DNA from 3 places in the Thalassospira sp. B30-1 genome. Region 3 is predicted to be linked to each of the others. Evidence: predicted binding sites of a transcription regulator. Region 3 holds the regulator's gene; each other region holds the start of a gene.
The links. Region 3 encodes PhoB, which activates phosphate uptake and scavenging genes when phosphate is short. Its sites were predicted from a motif close to TNTCATAAAACTGTCA; they were not measured.

Region 1 (6,015 bases), 1.4 Mb from region 3:
CTCGTCGGCCATCTGGCCGGTGCGATCAACGGATCGGGCATTGCACGCGGCACCAGCTTCCTTCTGGATGCCATGGGCAAGGAAATCTTTGCGCCGGGGATCAACATCATTGATAACCCGCACCGCAAACGTGGCCTGCGGTCCAAACCGTTTGACGCCGAAGGCGTCGCCAACGAGAAACGCCATCTGATTGAAAATGGTGTTCTGAAGACCTGGATCATGGATTTGCGGTCCGCCCGCCAGCTTGGCCTGAAATCGACCGGCAACGCATCGCGCGGGGCCGGAAGCCTGCCGGGACCATCCACCACCAACCTTTACATGGAACCGGGCACCATTTCGCCCGCCGACATGATCAAGGATATCAAGCAGGGCCTTTACATCACCGAAATGATCGGCAGCAGTGTCAACGGCGTGACAGGTGATTATTCGCGCGGGGCATCGGGCTTCTGGATCGAAAATGGCGAACTGGCCTATCCGGTTTCCGAAATCACGGTTGCCGGAAACCTGAAGGACATGTTCAAAACGGCTGTTCCGGCCAATGACCTGACCTTCAAATACGGCACGAATGCCCCGACAATCCGGATTGATGGCATGACGCTGGCCGGGCAATAAGCCGACTTTTTATCTGGATGTGATTTGTAACAGGGGTGCGTTTTGCGCATCCCTGTTTTCATTTTGGCGGCCATTGCATTGGTCGGCATAGGCCTGAGGCACCATAACCCGCACCGGATAAGGTGACAGGCTGATTTCACACGGCAGTTTACCGGCACTTTCGCCGTCAATCTGCAAGGGTGCGGGGCCGCAATGGCTGGTGATGGTCAGACGTTCGGTCTGCACGACCGACACGTCGGTTTGCGCATGCAAACGGTTCAGGGTCAAAGCAATCCCGTAGCGTGCCAGCGCCATAAAGCCGCTGCCGGGCATCAGCACGACATCAAGACTGTTATCGGTCAGTTTGGCATCGGGGGAAATCACAAACGCCCCGCCATAATGCTTGGCATGGGTCGCAACCACACCGGCAACGCGATATTGTTCGCGCCCGATATTAACTTCGAAATCGCGGTGATGCGGAAAGATAATATTGCGCAAACCTTCGATCACATAGGCACCCTTGCCGATCAGTCTTTTGAGTTTCAGTGACACATTTGCGACCGTATCGGCATCCGCCCCCATGCCGACCATCAAAAAGAATGCCCGGCCATTGACCAGACCGGGCCGCACCCAAACCTGGGCCGGATTGTTGATATAATCGGCAATCGCCTGTGCGCGGATTTCAAGCCCGACCTCGACCGCCAGAACATTGGCAGTTCCCAGCGGAATGATGCCAAGCGGCGGGACTTCGTGACCTTCGATCTGGGCATCAAGCAGGCCGTTGAGGGCCTCGTTCAGTGATCCATCGCCACCGGCAACAAACAGCCGTTGATGGGCACGCACCTTGCGCGCCAGTTCGCGGGCATGACCGGGATGGGTTGTCTGTAACAATTCAACCTTTACACCGGCTTTTTGCAAAATGCTTGAAAGGAAACGTTGTTTATTCCCGCCAGCGCGCGGATTGAAGATAACAGTCACCCCGGAATGGGTCATTGCGAAAAACTTCCGTAATAAAAATGAAACATTACTTTCGCGTTCTCTTTATAGAAAATGAAACATGTAACAGTATATTGACAGAACCGATAAATTTATATGAACGGGTTATATATTCGCGCGATTTGTTTTAAACCATTACTGGTTGGGGACACTATTCGGCATGTAAAACCGTCGAATTCCAGCCATCCTTTTGGCAGGATACGGAGGAGCGGCAATGACAGCGATGACGCTGCAACCGCATTACCGCACGGTCTGGATTTCAGACGTCCATCTCGGAACGCGTGGATGTCAGGCAGATCTTCTTTTGGATTTCCTCAATGAAGTGACGGCAGATACCTATTATCTGGTCGGCGATATCATTGACGGCTGGCGGCTCAAGAAAAGCTGGTACTGGCCCGAAAGCCACCACGCCGTTATCACGACAATCATGGAAAAGGCCAAGAACGGGGCAAAGGTCATTTTTGTCCCCGGCAACCATGATGAATTCGCCCGTGAGTTTGTCGATATGACCTTTGGACATGTCGAAGTCAAGATGAACGACATTCACGAGACGGCGGATGGCAGAAAGCTTCTGATCATTCACGGCGACGAGTTTGACGGTGTGGTCAAATATGCCAAGTGGCTCGCCTATCTGGGTGATACGGCCTACAACCTCGCGATTGTCCTGAACCGTTATTATAACGGCATCCGTCGCAAACTGGGTTACGGATACTGGTCACTGTCGGCCTATCTTAAGAACCGGGTCAAGAACGCCGTTCAGTTCGTCTGCAATTTTGAAAATGCCGTCGCCCACGAAGCTGCCAAGCGCAAGGTGGACGGTGTTGTATGCGGCCATATCCATCATGCAGAAAAACGCATGATTGGCGATGTCCTTTACTGCAATGACGGCGACTGGGTTGAAAGCTGCACGGCCCTTACCGAAGACCAGAACGGCAAGCTTGAACTGCTGTACTGGGCTGAAATGCGCCAGATGGCGATGACACATTCCCAACCCGGCCGCGATGCTGCCAGTGCCCCATCCCTTGGATTGGGCAAACTGATGTCGCTGTTTCGGGTTGTCGGGGACAATAACCGTGCTGCCAATGCCAGTTCCAAAAAGAACAGCGGCACGCCAATTGGAAAGACCGCATGAGAATTTTGATCGTATCCGATGCCTGGTATCCTCAGGTAAATGGTGTGGTGCGCACCCTTGAAACCGTGCGCAGCGAACTGGGCGAGATGGGACATGATGTGCATATCATCTCGCCTGATCAATTCCGGACGATCCCCTGCCCGACCTATCCTGAAATCCGGTTGGCCCTGTTTGCCAAACGCAAACTGGCCCGGATGATTGATGCCCTGCAACCGGTTGCGATCCATATCGCGACCGAGGGCCCATTGGGTCAGGCGGCACGTGCTTATTGCCTGAAACGCGAACTACCGTTTTCATCAGCCTATCACACCCGGTTCCCGGAATATCTGCATGCGCGGACACGGCTGCCGCTTTCGATTTCCTATCGCGGGATGCGGCGGTTCCATAACAAATCACAATCGGTCATGGTGGCCACGGAATCGCTTCGCGAAGAGCTGGCTGATCGCGGCTTTAACAGGCTGAATATCTGGTCGCGGGGTGTTGACCTTAACCTGTTCAAACCGCGACCCGATGCAAGTTTCGGGGATTTCCCAAAACCGCACTGGCTGTTTGTCGGTCGGGTGGCGGTTGAAAAGAATATCGGCCATTTCCTTGACCTTGACCTACCGGGGACAAAATTTGTTGTCGGCGACGGGCCGCAACTGGCGGAACTCAAATCGAAATACCCGAATGCACAGTTTCTTGGGAAAAAGGTTGGCGAAGAACTGGCTGTCTGTTTCGCATCGGCAGACGTTTTTGTCTTCCCAAGCAAAACCGACACTTTCGGCCTTGTCATCCTTGAGGCGATGGCGTCCGGAACACCGGTTGCGGTTTTCCCGGTTCAGGGACCAGCCGACATCGTGCGCGGGACCAAGGCAGGCGCCATTGATGCCGACCTTCGCAAGGCGGCGATGGCGGCCCTTGAACTTGACGGCAAGGATGCGCGCGCACTCGCAGAACAATATAGCTGGCGCAATTCCGCCAGTCAGTTCCTGCACAATCTGGCACCGTTTTCAGGCGGGTTTGACGGGGCGGCAGCCAAACGTCTGGCCGTTGAAGACATAACCGAAGCAAAAGAACCGGCGATTGTCATGCCGGCGCAATAACTGGCAGCCATTTATTTATTATCTGGCAAGCTGGGATCCGTCCTGCGGGGTTTCTTTCCCTCGCAGGCTTCGGCGTAGAGTGCCATATGCCCGCATCGCATTGATCGCATCCGTCCCAAGCCACCGACGGAACGGTTTAAGCGCGACATAAACCGGCCGGATAACCGCCACGATACGGGACAGAGGTTTCATCTGTGGTGCGGTCATGCCACTGCGGCTCAGATAAGCCTGCCATCCGGAACGCAAAAGATCGGGACGACGTTTAAAACCGCGCTGTATGGAAAACACAAACAGCAGAATGTCGCGCGCCTGTGCGTCGGGCAATGGCATACGTTTATTGGGGTCTTCTTCGAAATCAATAAAACCGATCCTGCCATCATCCCGAATGGTCATGTTGCGCAAAAGAGGGGCGCCATGCGCAAAACCATTGGCATGCAAATCCGCCAATGCAGTTCCGGCCATGGCAATCAGTTCAGCAACACGTGCTTCATCCCCACCCTTGACCGCATCGCTGATTACGGTTTGCAAGATCGCCCCGTTATCGCCAATAGCGATCCAGTTATCGGCGACTTCGAGAAGATCAGGCACCAGAACGCCTGCACGGTTCAGGGCATGAAGGACTTCAGCCTCGCTTGCCAGACCGGCCTTGCCGCCTGGCGACACTGTCGGGCGCAACATCGGTATCCGCGTCAGGGTTGCGACAAAACGCTGCAAGCGGTGCCAGCCCTTTTGCTTTGGCCGGACAGCCTGTTTGATCCAGATACGCCGTCCTTTCCACCGCAATGGAAAAACCCGTGCGCCAACACCTTGGGCAATCGTCTGTTCCACGATATCGTGGAGTTGCTCTGTCATTTTTTTATCTTATATGTCGTTTTTCGTGGCCTGCATTCCTGCAGGCCCTGTCAGTATCAGTTAAGTTACGTTGCTGCGGCTTGCCGCACCTGCCCGGGCATGCTAGCAACAGCCCGGAAAGATCAAGATATCCATGATGCCTCATCCATATAGATAGTGTCGGACTGACACAATCGGAAATGGCGTCGCACGACCGGGAAGAATTCATTGCCAAAGCATTCGCTAGATCACACGACGGAACATTGGAATACGTGGCCAATGATCAGACGCATCGTTCAGGATGCGGTTGCCCCTTATTTCGGCAAGATTGTTCTGGCTCTGATTTGCATGGCGCTTATGGCTGCCGCGACTGGCGGTTATGCCTATCTGATGGATCCGGTGATTAACGAGGTCTTTGTCAAAAAGAACCCGGCGATGCTGGTCCCTGTCGGGGTTGCCGTCCTTGCGGCTTTTGCGCTGAAAGGCTTTGCCAACTATGGGCAGTCGGTTTTGATGAGCTATGTCGGTGGTCGCATCCTTGCCGATATTCAGAACAAGCTTTACGAACATGTCATCCGGCTTGATATCGGGTTCTTCCACAATACCAATACCGGCAAACTGATCACGCGTTTCACCAGCGATATCACCGCGATGCGGGCCGCCGTTTCCGTATCACTGACCGGCTTTGGCAAGGACTTTTTGACCGCCATCGTGCTGATTGGCGTCATGTTCTATCAGGATTGGCAGCTTGCCATCATTGCGTTCACGGTGTTTCCCGCCGCCATTCTGCCGATTGCCCGTCTGGGCAAGCGCATGCGCAAGGTTTCCGCCAACACCCAGCAGCAGATCGGTGAATTTGCAACCCTCCTTGAACAAACCTTCCAAGGTGTCCGCCATGTCAAAGCTTATGGCATGGAGCCCTATGAATGTTCGCGGATGGAAAAGCTTGTTGAAACCGTCTTTGATCTGAGCTTCAAGGCGCAGAAAGTCAGTGCACGTTCGTCCCCTATCATGGAAACACTCGGCGGCGCTGCGATCACGACCATCATTATTTACGGCGGTAGCCGCGTCATTGACGGGGCAAGCGATCCAGGCAGTTTCTTTTCGTTCATCACCGCCCTGTTGCTGGCCTACGAGCCGGTCAAGCGCCTTGCCAATATCAATATCAATCTGCAGGCCGGTCTTGCAGCATCGCAGCGCGTGTTTACCGTCCTTGATATCGAACCGGAAATTCGCGATGCCGACGATGCCAAAACGCTTCAGGTCAAGGGTGGCGCCATCCAGTTCAAGGATGTTTCCTTTTCTTATAACAATGAAACGACGGCGCTGCGTAACATCAGCCTTGATATAGAGGCCGGTCAGACGATTGCCCTTGTCGGG
Region 2 (6,015 bases), 1.4 Mb from region 3:
GCATCACGCGAAAGCATGGTCGCCTATTCCGCACGCAGCCGCAACGACACCAGTGCCACCGAACAAAGTGCCGATGTCGCGGTTGAGTCCGGTCGTGGTGGTTCGGAAAAGCCGCTGATTGCGATTGATGCCGGTCACGGCGGGGTTGATCCCGGCGCAATCGGGGTTGGCGGGGTCTATGAAAAGGACCTGACACTTGCCGCCGCCCGCGAAGTTGAAAAGGTTCTGACCGATTCCGGTCGGTATCGCGTGCTTCTGACACGCGACAAGGACGTGTTCCTGAAATTGCGCCAGCGAACCGAAATCGCGCGTAAAAACGGGGCCGATCTGTTTATTTCGCTGCACGCAGACTCGATTGGCAATTCCAAGCATCGCGGTGCATCGGTCTATACCCTGTCTGAAAACGCATCGGACAAAGAAGCCGCCGCACTGGCGTCAAAGGAAAACAAGGCCGACGTGATTGCCGGTATTGACCTGTCGGAAGAAAATTCGCTGGTGCAAAGCATCCTGATCGATCTGGCACAGCGCGAAACCATGAACCTGTCGGCGACCCTTGCGGCCAATATGGTCACCGAACTGGGCAAAAGCATCGAACTGCAACGCCGGACCCATCGGTTCGCGGGCTTTGCCGTGCTCAAGGCCCCTGATATCCCCTCAGCCCTGTTTGAAATGGGCTATTTATCGAACGCGACGGATGCCAAGCTGTTGCAAAGCCCGGCACATCGGCGCAAGGTCGCCGAAGCTATACTGCGTGCCATCGATATCTATTTCGAAAAACATAAATTCTAGGCCGGGTTCAACGGCTTCGTCCCCGGATTTCGAAAAGCATATTGGCAATTTGCATAACTTTTCCGTGCAATGGAATTTCCGACTCTCGCTTTGATGGGGCGGTAGGGCTATAATCTTTGCCCGGTCGGAACAGAAAATACGGTGGCCGTGCGCAGTGTCACAACGCCGTCACTTTTTTGCCGCTATGATAAGGCTGATTGCAATTCTCCGAAATGTGCGCTTTGGTGCGCGCCAAACCGGATCAGGCCAAAACAGCAAAATGATAAAGACCTGTTTATGCGTATTTTACTAAGTATTTTCGGTGTGCTTTTCCTGATGGCAATTGCTGGCGGGATCGGCGTTCTGGCGATCTTCTGGCATTTCGGTCAGGACTTGCCCGATTACACCCAGCTTGAAAACTACGAACCCGAAGTCATGACACGCGTCCATGCCAGTGACGGGGCATTGATCGCCGAATATGCGCGTGAAAAACGTGTTTTCGTGCCGATCACCTCGATCCCGCATGTTGTTGTCGATGCGTTTGTCGCGGCCGAGGATAAAAACTTTTTCAGCCATCCGGGCATTGATTTCGCATCCGTGCTGCGCGCAGCCGTGACCAACGTTGTCAATATGGGCACGGGTAAGCGTCCGGTCGGTGCATCGACCATCACCCAGCAGGTTGCCAAAAACTTCCTTCTGACCAGCGAAGTTTCCTATGAACGCAAGGTCAAGGAAGCAATTCTTTCCTTCCGGATCGAGCGTGCCTTTTCCAAGGAACATATCCTTGAACTGTATCTGAACGAAATTTACCTCGGCAATGGCAGCTATGGTGTTGCCGCCGCAGCCTTGCGTTACTTCGATAAATCTCTTGATGAAATCAATATCGAGGAAGCGGCCTATCTTGCCGCCCTGCCAAAGGCACCGTCGAATTATCATCCGGTCCGCAATCATGACGAAGCCAAAGCGCGCCGTAACTGGGTGATTGGCCGGATGCTCGAAGAAAAATTCATCACCGAGGCCGAAGCCCAGAACGCGTGGGCAAGCCCGCTGATTGCCAAGGAACGCCAGTCTGTCGATACCTATCGTGCTGATTTCTTCGCCGAGGAAGTCCGCCGCCAGCTGGTCGACCGTTACGGCGAAAACATGCTTTATGATGGCGGGCTGTCGGTCCGCTCGACGGTTGATCCGCGCCTGCAGACCATTGCCGATCAGGCGCTGATCGAAGGGCTTGTGGAATACGACCGTCGTCATGGCTGGCGCGGTCCGATCACCAATATCGATCTGGCCGATGACTGGCAGCAGAAACTGCGCGAAGTCGAAACACCCAATGATTTGCCATGGGACAAGGCCGTTGTTCTGCGTGTCAGTGCCGAAGAAGCAACCCTTGGCCTTCTGTCGGGCAAGCAGGGCCGCATTCCGCTTCGCTTCCTGACATGGGCGCGTCCGTGGAAAGAAGGCCAGAAGCTTGGTGCTGCGGTCAACAGCCCATCAGATGTTCTGTCGCCGGGTGATGTGATCTATGTGCGGCATTTTGCGGAACTTGATGGCGAAGAACTGCCGCCCAATACCTATGGCCTGCGCCAGATTCCTGCGGTCAATGGGGCGCTTGTCGCGATGGACCCGCATACCGGGCGTGTTTTGGCAATGTCGGGCGGTTTTTCGCATGACATGTCGAAATTCAACCGCGCGACCCAGGCCCGTCGTCAGCCCGGTTCTGCCTTCAAGCCGTTTGTTTACCTGGCCGCCCTTGATCAGGGCTTTACCCCGTCGACCCTGGTGCTTGATGCGCCATTCGTGATTGATCAGGGGCCAGGGCTTGGTAAATGGAAGCCGGGCAACTATAGCGGCAAGTTCTATGGTCCTTCGACCATGCGTCTGGGGATCGAACTGTCGCGTAACCTGATGACGGTACGTCTGGCGCAGACAATCGGCATGGACAAGGTTGCCGATTACGCGCAACGTTTCGGTGTTGTCGATGATATGCCACAGGTTCTTTCGATGGCGCTTGGTGCGGCGGAAACCACCGTCATGCGCATGACGGCGGCCTATGCGGAATTTGTCAATGGCGGCAAGAAAATCACCCCGACCCTGATTGACCGCATTCAGAACCGTCGCGGTGAAGTGATCTATCGTCGTGACGAACGCCAGTGTGCGGAATGTCAGGATGTCGATTTCCGCAATCAGATGCCCCCTGAACTGCCCGATACCCGTGAACAGCTTACCGACCCGGCAAGCGCGTTCCAGATGGTATCGATGCTTGAAGGTGTGGTTGAACGCGGAACCGGTCGTCGCATTCGCGAACTCGGTTATCCGCTGGCGGGTAAAACCGGTACCACGAACGATAGCCGCGATGCATGGTTTGTCGGCTTCTCGCCCGATCTTGCGGTTGGTGTTTATGTCGGCTTTGACGATAACCGCTCGCTTGGCGATCAGGAGCAGGGGGCCAGTGCCGCCGCCCCGATCTTCAAGCAGTTCATGGGCGATGCATTAAAGGGCACAAAGGCCGTGCCATTCCGTACACCGCCGGGCATTCGCATGGTCCGCGTTGAAGCCCGTTCCGGCCTTCCGGCCCGTCCAGGGGATCAGAATGTGATCTGGGAAGCTTTCAAACCCGGCACCATTCCGTCATCGAATGACAACGTCATTGATGGTGGCGATGCCGGTTACAGCGGTGTCGGTGCCGAAGGCAATACCGGCGGCGTTTCAAGCCCGGGTGGTATTTACTGATCTTTGCCGCGCTTTTGCGGGAATGTTTAAGGGGCCGGATGCAATCGCATCCGGTCTTTTTCATTTGAAAACGAGGCGGGGCTGCAAACGTCGTATTGCGCGCGCCAGTGTCATCAAATGTTGATAAAACCATCAAGAGGCCGCAACGGTCCTGTCATTTGAATTTGTCATACTCTTCAAGGTGTTACTTCAAATTTTGAAGGGGTTCTTTCAATGTCTTTTCGTCTTTCCCGCCGAAAATTCCTGACCACGACCGCCTCTGTAACCGCCACGGCCGGTGCGGCATCGGCGATGGGTGGATTTTTCATGCCGTCCATTTCGCGTGCGGCAGATCGTCCAATGATCACCCATGGGGTGCAAAGTGGTGACGTCACCGCCAATTCCGCTTGTATCTGGGGCCGTGCGGATCGTGCGTCACGGATGATTACCGAAATTGCCACAACGGAAAACTTTTCACGATCCGTCAGAATTCCGCATGTCGATGTTCTGCCGGAACGTGATTTTGCCGGCAAGCTTGCCCTGAATGATCTGCCAGCCGGGCAGGACGTGTTTTATAAAATCCATTTCGAAAATCTTGATGATGGACGGGCATCGTCCGAACCGGTGATCGGTCATTTCCGCACCGCACCGGCGGCAAAACGCAATATCCGGTTTGGCTGGTCGGGCGATACGGCCGGGCAGGGCTGGGGCATTGACGAGGATCGCGGCGGCATGAAAACCTATGCCACGATCACAAAACACAACCCGGATTTCTTCATCCATTCCGGCGATACCATCTATGCCGATGGCCCGTTTGCCGAACAGGCAAAAATGCCCGATGGTGATATCTGGAAAAACATCACGACCGAGGATACCGGCAAGGTCGCCGAAACCCTTGCCGAGTTTCGCGGCAATTACAAATACAACATGCTTGATAAGAATGTCCGCGAATTCAACCGCCTGATCCCGGTCTATTACCAGTGGGACGACCACGAAGTGACCAACAACTGGTATCCCGGTGAAATGCTGACCGGGGATGATCGTTACAGCGAAAAATCGGTATCCCTATTGGCCGCACGTGCCAACCGGGCATTTCGTGAAATGCTGCCAATCACCGAACATGCAAGCGAACCGGGGCGGGTATATCGCAAGGTGTCCTATGGTCCGTCGCTTGAGATATTCTTCCTTGATATGCGTACCTACCGCGCTGCGAACGATGCCAATAACAGCCCGGAACCCAATGACAAGACAACCTTCCTTGGCCGGGAGCAGATCGAATGGCTTAAACGCAGCCTGCTGAATTCCAAGGCAACCTGGAAAGTTATTGCTGCGGATATGCCAATTGGCATGATTGTCTATGATGACTGGAAAAACAAAAGCACCTTTGAAAATCTGGCCAATGGTGATGGTGCACCGGCCGGGCGCGAACTTGAAATTGTTGAATTGCTGCGTTTCATCAAATCGGCCCGCATTCTCAACACCGTCTGGCTGACAGCGGATGTGCATTATACCGCCGCCCACTACTATGACCCGAACAAGGCCCGGTTCCAGGATTTCGATCCGTTCTGGGAGTTCGTTTCCGGCCCGCTGCATGCCGGAACGTTTGGCCCGAATGACATGGATAATACATTCGGTCCGCAGGTGATGTATACCAAACATCCAACTGAGGAACAGGGCGTTAATCTGCCGCCATCCTTTGGCCTGCAATTCTTTGGCCTTGTCGATATCGACGCCGAAAACGAACAGTTCCGCGTGTCGCTTCGTGATGTGGCGGACGAAGAACTCTATACCGTGACGCTTGATCCGGTTTACAGCTAACCCACGCAATACCCCCTTTAAACCCGGCGCATTTGATGTGCCGGGTTTTTCCATGCCTGCCGTGCGTCCCCGCGGGGGTTTCAATCGGGGCAAAAACTGCTATAAGCGCCGCCGAAGTTGCTGCGATCCTTCGCGGCCTTACAGAATTTCATATGAATAACGGAGACATCAATGCGCGCCGAAGCACAGGCATTGGTCGATGAAATCAAGCAGTCGATGGCACTGCTGAGGAGGCATCTTTGACTGGGATAACGCTCTTAGACGCCTCGACGAACTGAACGCGCTGGCCGAAGATCCCACATTGTGGGACAAGCCGGAAAACGCGCAGAAAGTCATGCAGGAACGTACCCGGCTTGACGATGCCATCAATGGTTACAAGGCCCTTGCCCAGGAACTCGAAGACAATATCGGTCTGATCGAACTTGGCGAAGCCGAAGGTGATGACGAAACCGTTGCCGAGGCCGAGCAGGGCCTGCGCGATATCCGCGAAATCGCCGCCAAGCGCGAACTTGAAAGCCTGCTTTCGGGCGAGGCGGATGCCAATGACGCCTATCTCGAAATCCACGCCGGTGCCGGCGGGACCGAGGCACAGGACTGGGCCAGCATGCTGGCGCGCATGTATGTGCGCTGGGCGGAGTCCAAGGGCTACAAGCTTGAAATGCTCGAAGAAAGCGATGGCGAGGAAGCCGGCATCAAATCTGTGACCTATAAAGTCACCGGTCA
Region 3 (6,015 bases):
TAAGCGCAATTGCCATCGCTCTTATGGCGCTGGTTGTGCTTGGCTATTCGATCATTTCGAAAGGTTATAGTGCCTTTTTCCAGACCTATGTTCAGATGGAAATCTTTTTCGACCCGGCCAAGATTGATCCGGACGGAACAGGTGATCCGGCAATTATTGGCAGGGCCAATTTTGATAGTCTGATCAGGGATGCACTGAGCAAACAGTTCCCGGAAGTGAGCGGACGTAGCGAACGGCGTGATCTCTATGACATTGTTTCGGGCGGGGCATCTTATGATCTGCGCGAGAGGGTGCTTGAAAATCCGTCTCTGATCGGACAGACCCGGAAGGTCTGGCTGATTTCCGGTGACGACTTTGATATGCTCAACAAAGGTTATATCAGTGCAAACACAGACGAAGGCGACCGTCGCCTGAACGATCAGGAAATTGGTTGGTATAATACACTGGTCTCTCAAGGATCGGTCGAAAAGCAGTTCCATACGCGGTTCTTTACCAATGGTGATTCCCGCGAACCGGAATTGGCCGGGATCTGGGGCGCTGCGGTCGGGTCTTTCTATACCCTGGTTGTGACACTGATACTGTCGTTTCCGATTGGTGTTCTGGCGGCGATCTATCTGGAAGAATTTGCACCGCGAAACCGGTTCACGACGATTGTCGAAGTCAACATCAACAACCTTGCGGCTGTGCCGTCGATCGTGTTCGGTCTTCTCGGGCTTGAGGTTTACCTTAATGTCATGCACCTGCCGCGGTCGGCCCCGGTTGTTGGTGGTCTGACGCTGGCCCTCATGACATTGCCGACCATCATCATCGCATCACGTGCGGCGATCAAGGCAGTGCCGCCGTCGATCCGGCAGGCTGCCCTTGGTCTTGGGGCGTCGCCGGTTCAGACGGTGACCCATCACGTGTTACCGCTGGCGATGCCCGGTATTCTGACCGGGACCATCATCGGCATGGCGCAGGCTCTTGGGGAAACCGCACCGCTTCTGATGATCGGTATGGTGGCGTTTATTGTTGATATCCCGGGCGGGGCACTTGATCCGGCGACAGTTCTGCCGGTGCAGATTTATCTGTGGGCGGATAGTCCGGAACGTGCCTTTGTCGAGAAGACTTCGGCGGCCATCATGGTCTTGCTGGGCTTCCTGATTCTGATGAACGGATTGGCCGTGTATCTGCGCAAGAAATTTGAACGGAAGTGGTAAAATGGCTGTTGTAACTCAAAGCGCAATGACGGCAGAGCCGTCAGTCACTAGCCCGAAAATGACGGCCCGTGACCTCAATCTTTTCTACGGCGACAACCAGGCGCTTTTTGATGTCAATCTTGACATTGTCGAACGTCAGGTCACAGCACTTATCGGCCCGTCGGGCTGCGGCAAATCAACCTTCCTGCGGTGCATGAACCGCATGAATGACACGATTGACGGTGTCACGATCAAGGGCAAGGTAACGCTTGATGACCGTGATATCTATGACAAGGCAATCGACGTTGTTCAGTTGCGCGCGCGCATTGGCATGGTGTTCCAGAAACCGAACCCGTTCCCGAAGTCGATTTATGACAACGTGGCCTATGGCCCACGTATTCACGGTCTGGTGAATTCGCGCGACGAGCTCGATGAAATCGTCATGACCTCGCTTGAACGGGCGGGTCTACTGAAAGAAGTCAAAGACCGTCTGCCGGAACCGGCAACCGGTCTTTCTGGTGGGCAGCAGCAGCGTCTTTGCATTGCACGTGCGGTTGCCGTCAGCCCCGAAGTCATCCTGATGGATGAACCGTGTTCGGCACTTGACCCGATTGCAACCGCAAAGGTCGAGGAACTGATCGACGAGCTTCGTTCGAACTACACCATTGTGATCGTGACGCACTCCATGCAGCAGGCTGCCCGCGTGTCGCAGCGCACGGCGTTTTTCCATCTCGGCAAGCTGGTCGAAGTGGGCGAAACCGATCAGATTTTCACCAATCCCAAGGACGAGCGCACCAAGGGATACATTACGGGTCGCTTCGGTTAAGTCCGGGCAGGAGTATTTTCGATGGTCGATGAGAAACATCATATCGTCAGTTCGTTTGACGAAGAACTGACCCGTCTGAACAACATCATTTCGCAGATGGGCGGGCTTGCCGAAAGTCAGCTGATTTCCGCCATTCGTGCGATCGTTAAACGGGATTCTGAACTGGCCGAGAAGGTCATTCTTTCCGATCACCGTATCGATACGCTGGAACAGGAAGTGCAGGATTTTGCCGTACGTCTTCTGGCCCTGCGTCAGCCGATGGCAGATGACCTGCGACAGGTGGTGACCGCGCTTAAACTGTCCAACGATCTAGAACGTATCGGTGATCTGGCGAAAAATATCGCCAAGCGTGCGCAGGTTCTTAACCAGGTGCCGCCGATCCGCCCGGTTCAGGTGATCCCGAACATGGCCAAGCTGTGCCAGGAAATCATCAAGGACGTTCTGGATGCCTATATCGAAGGTGATGCGGAAAAGGCCCAGCGTGTCTGGGCGCGCGATCAGGAAGTTGACGATATGTACAATTCCCTGTTCCGTGAACTGCTGACCTATATGATGGAAGATCCGCGTAACATCACGGCATCGACCCATCTGCTGTTTATCGCCAAGAATATCGAACGTATTGGCGATCATGCGACCAACATTGCCGAAACGATCTATTACCGGATCAAGGGCGAAGACCTGCCGATGGATACTCGGCCAAAAAATGACGCGGCGAACTTTGCCGTCGTAGAACCGAATGAGTGACACTGGAGCATAGGAAGATGGACCCAACGGTTCTTATCGTCGAGGACGAAGCTGCAATCGTAACCATGTTGCGCTACAACCTCGAACGCGAGGGGATGCAGGTTGTCGAAGCCGGGGACGGTGACGAAGCGTTGAAAATTCTGGCCGAAACCCATGTCGATCTGGTCCTTCTGGACTGGATGCTGCCGGTGATGTCAGGGATCGAGGTTTGCCGCCAGATCCGCCGGAAGCCTGAAAGCCGCGATTTGCCGGTGATCATGGTTACGGCGCGTGGCGAAGAAGGCGACCGCATCCGCGGCCTTGATACCGGGGCCGATGATTATGTAACCAAGCCGTTTGCGATTGGTGAATTGCTGGCCCGTATTCGCGCACTTCTGCGTCGATCCGGTCCGGCGCAACCACAAGGGCAGTTGATCTATTCCGATATCGAAATGGATCTGGCCGCCCATCGTGTCAGTCGTAACGGCAAGGCTATCCATCTTGGCCCAACCGAATTCCGTCTGCTGCGTTATTTCCTGGAACATCCGGGGCGGGTTTTCTCGCGCGAGCAGCTTCTGAATGCGGTTTGGGGGCCGAATATCTATGTCGAAACCCGCACGGTTGACGTTCACATTCGTCGTCTGCGCAAGGCATTGAATGACGTCAAGGGAACGCGCGATGTGATCCGCACGGTTCGTGCTGCTGGCTATGCACTGGATGTCGAAGCCGCTTGATTGCGGTTATTCTGGAAGACGAAACGAAAGACCCCCATTCTCGTGATGGGGGTCTTTGTGTTTCAGGTGCTTTTCCTGGATTTTGCCGGTTTGGCAGTTTTTTGTGCCTGGTCTTCGGTTTTTTGGCGCGCGGTGCGCGGGGCAAGTTCGTTCATCAGCAGCATATCGGCACGCCGGAACTTGGCTATTTCGATATCGATATCTTCCTGCGGGATATCGCAGGCCGCCAGAACGTGATCGGACAGGCGTAAACCGGTTTCAAGTACCTCGGGGATGGCCGCATCGGCACCACTGCGTGACAGCGGACCGATATGGGTGATGTCCTGGGCACGGGCAAAGATTTTCAGATGCGGATAATGCTGTCGCAGCAAGGCGACGGTCTTTTCGGTTGCGTGCGGGTTGCCCATGGCAACGGCGGCAATATGGGCCTGTTCGGTATGGGCGGCACGAAATGTTTCCGGTCGGGACCCATCGGCAAAATAAACAGGCAGACCTTCGGCTCGGCCACGCGAAACCTGTTGGGCATCGGATTCCAGAACGATAAACGGGATTTCCTTGGTGCGCAGCAGACGGGCCAGAACCCGGCCGACGCGCCCGCAACCAATCACCAGAACATGTTTCTGAATGCCGTCGGTTTCATCCGAGATCTCGCTTAGCTGATCGGTTTCCTTTGGATGAAGCTTCTGTTCGATGCGGTGGCCGAGCGAAATCAAAGTCGGCGTCAGACCCATCGAAATCGCAACCACCGGGATCAGCATCACGGCGATGTCAATCGGAACCGCCCCGTTCTGCGATGCCAGTGCAAGCATGACGAAGGCGAATTCACCACCGGCGGCCAGGCTCATGGCGACCCGAATTGAAGATGCACGGTTAAAGCCGATCAGCAGGGACAATCCGAAAAGAACCGCTGCCTTTATGACCAGAAGCCCGATCAGCCACAAAATGATCGTTCCGGCCTGACCGATGACCACATTGGCATTGACCGACATTCCCACAGACATGAAGAACAGCGACAGGAAAACACCGCGAAATGGCGAAATGTCGGCTTCGATCTGATGGCGGAATTCGGTTTCGGCCAACATTACCCCGGCGATAAAGGCACCAAGCGCCATTGAAAGGCCCGCGGCTTCGGTCAATGTGCTGGCAGCCAGAACGACAAACAGGGTCCCGATTGCAAAAAGTTCCGGGTTTTTAAGAGCCGCAATATACCGAAACAGTCGCGGCAGGAGATAACGACCGGTCAGCAACAATACAGCAACCGCCCCCACACCGCTTAGTGCGCTGATCCAGGGGCTGGTTTCGCTCCCGGCATTGCCAGCGGCCTGCACCATGATCAGGAAGGGACCAACCGCAACGTCCTGCAACAGCAGGATGGCAAGGGCTGCACGCCCGAAACGTGTGTGCAACTGGCGTTCATCAGAAAGCTGTTTAAGGATAATGGCTGTTGATGACAGGGCCAGTGCTCCGGCAATCACGATGGAGGCGGGCATATCGTAATTGATCAGCAGCAATACACCGAACATCACGGCCATCGTGACGCCGATCTGCAGGAAACCAAGGGTCGCGAACCGGCCCCCAATCACGCGCAGGCGTTCGCGCGACAATTCAAGACCGATCATGAACAGCAGAAAGACAATGCCAAGCTCGGCGACGGTTGAAATGTCTTCGCGGTCACTGATCAGGCCAAAACCGAAAGGGCCGATGCAAAAGCCGCCGATCAGGAAACCGATGATCGAGTTCGCACGTAATTTCTGTGCCAGCGGGACGGCAATCACCGCGGCGGTCAGGACAAGGAACAGCTCGAAAAGAACGCTGTGTGACATGATGGATTATGCGTCCGGCGCAGATAGGCGTGTAAAGGAAGTCGTTCAAATCAGGATAGCGGAAATACCCCTATGATTTCTATGGAAATTTCGCGTATGAGAGGGCATCTGTGATGGATGACACGTCTTAAGAGCAGGCGACCGCGACGATTGCTTTCGGTATGCGTGCCAGTGTGGGAACCGCATCACACCGATGTGACGAATGGTATTACGACGGGACGACGCAGCTTGCTATTCTACGTTCGCAATGCCATGTTCCGCTGGCCCGTAAAAGGGCATGGAACAATCAGAAATTTCCCCAAACGAGCAGGCCGGAATTGGAACAGTTCATCCCCTATTTGCAGATTATCGGTGGTCTTGTGCTTTTGACTGCCGGTGGTGAGTTCATTGTTCGCGGTGCTGTCGGTCTGGCGCTGTTGATGGGGGTTTCCAAGATCATTGTTGGTTTGACCGTGGTTGCCGCTGGGACGTCGGCCCCCGAATTTGTCGTGTCGCTGAATGCGGCGCTTGCCGGGTCGGGCGACATCGCGATGGGGAACGTGGTTGGTTCTAACATTGCCAATATTCTTTTGATCCTCGGCGCAACAGCGGTTCTAAAACCGATTACGGCATCGCGGACCATGGTTGTGCGCGATGGCGGCACCATGCTGCTGGGGACCGTTCTGTTCATCGGGCTTTGCATGTTTGGCGTTGTCGAACGCTGGGCTGGGGCGGTGATGCTGCTGGTTCTG

Region 1: the regulator PhoB is predicted to act here: its motif matches at 1,598-1,613, upstream of IT971_RS02855 (diacylglycerol kinase family protein).
Region 2: the regulator PhoB is predicted to act here: its motif matches at 3,615-3,630, upstream of IT971_RS12610 (alkaline phosphatase).

What each region holds. Positions count from the first base shown of each region.
Region 1 covers NZ_CP065232.1:628,124-634,138, reverse strand. Annotated here, with positions in the region: gene IT971_RS02860 (TldD/PmbA family protein) at 1-612, shown strand, start outside; gene IT971_RS02855 (diacylglycerol kinase family protein) at 622-1,584, opposite strand; gene IT971_RS02850 (UDP-2,3-diacylglucosamine diphosphatase) at 1,802-2,719, shown strand; gene IT971_RS02845 (glycosyltransferase family 1 protein) at 2,716-3,804, shown strand; gene IT971_RS02840 (hypothetical protein) at 3,823-4,656, opposite strand; gene IT971_RS02835 (ABC transporter ATP-binding protein) at 4,915-6,015, shown strand, end outside.
Region 2 covers NZ_CP065232.1:2,602,738-2,608,752, reverse strand. Annotated here, with positions in the region: gene IT971_RS12620 (N-acetylmuramoyl-L-alanine amidase) at 1-789, shown strand, start outside; gene IT971_RS12615 (penicillin-binding protein 1A) at 1,066-3,495, shown strand; gene IT971_RS12610 (alkaline phosphatase) at 3,709-5,292, shown strand; one part of gene prfB (peptide chain release factor 2) at 5,464-5,532, shown strand; one part of gene prfB (peptide chain release factor 2) at 5,534-6,015, shown strand, end outside.
Region 3 covers NZ_CP065232.1:4,038,468-4,044,482, reverse strand. Annotated here, with positions in the region: gene pstA (phosphate ABC transporter permease PstA) at 1-1,199, shown strand, start outside; gene pstB (phosphate ABC transporter ATP-binding protein PstB) at 1,201-2,004, shown strand; gene phoU (phosphate signaling complex protein PhoU) at 2,026-2,748, shown strand; gene phoB (phosphate regulon transcriptional regulator PhoB) at 2,766-3,461, shown strand; gene IT971_RS18965 (cation:proton antiporter) at 3,524-5,284, opposite strand; gene IT971_RS18960 (calcium/sodium antiporter) at 5,602-6,015, shown strand, end outside.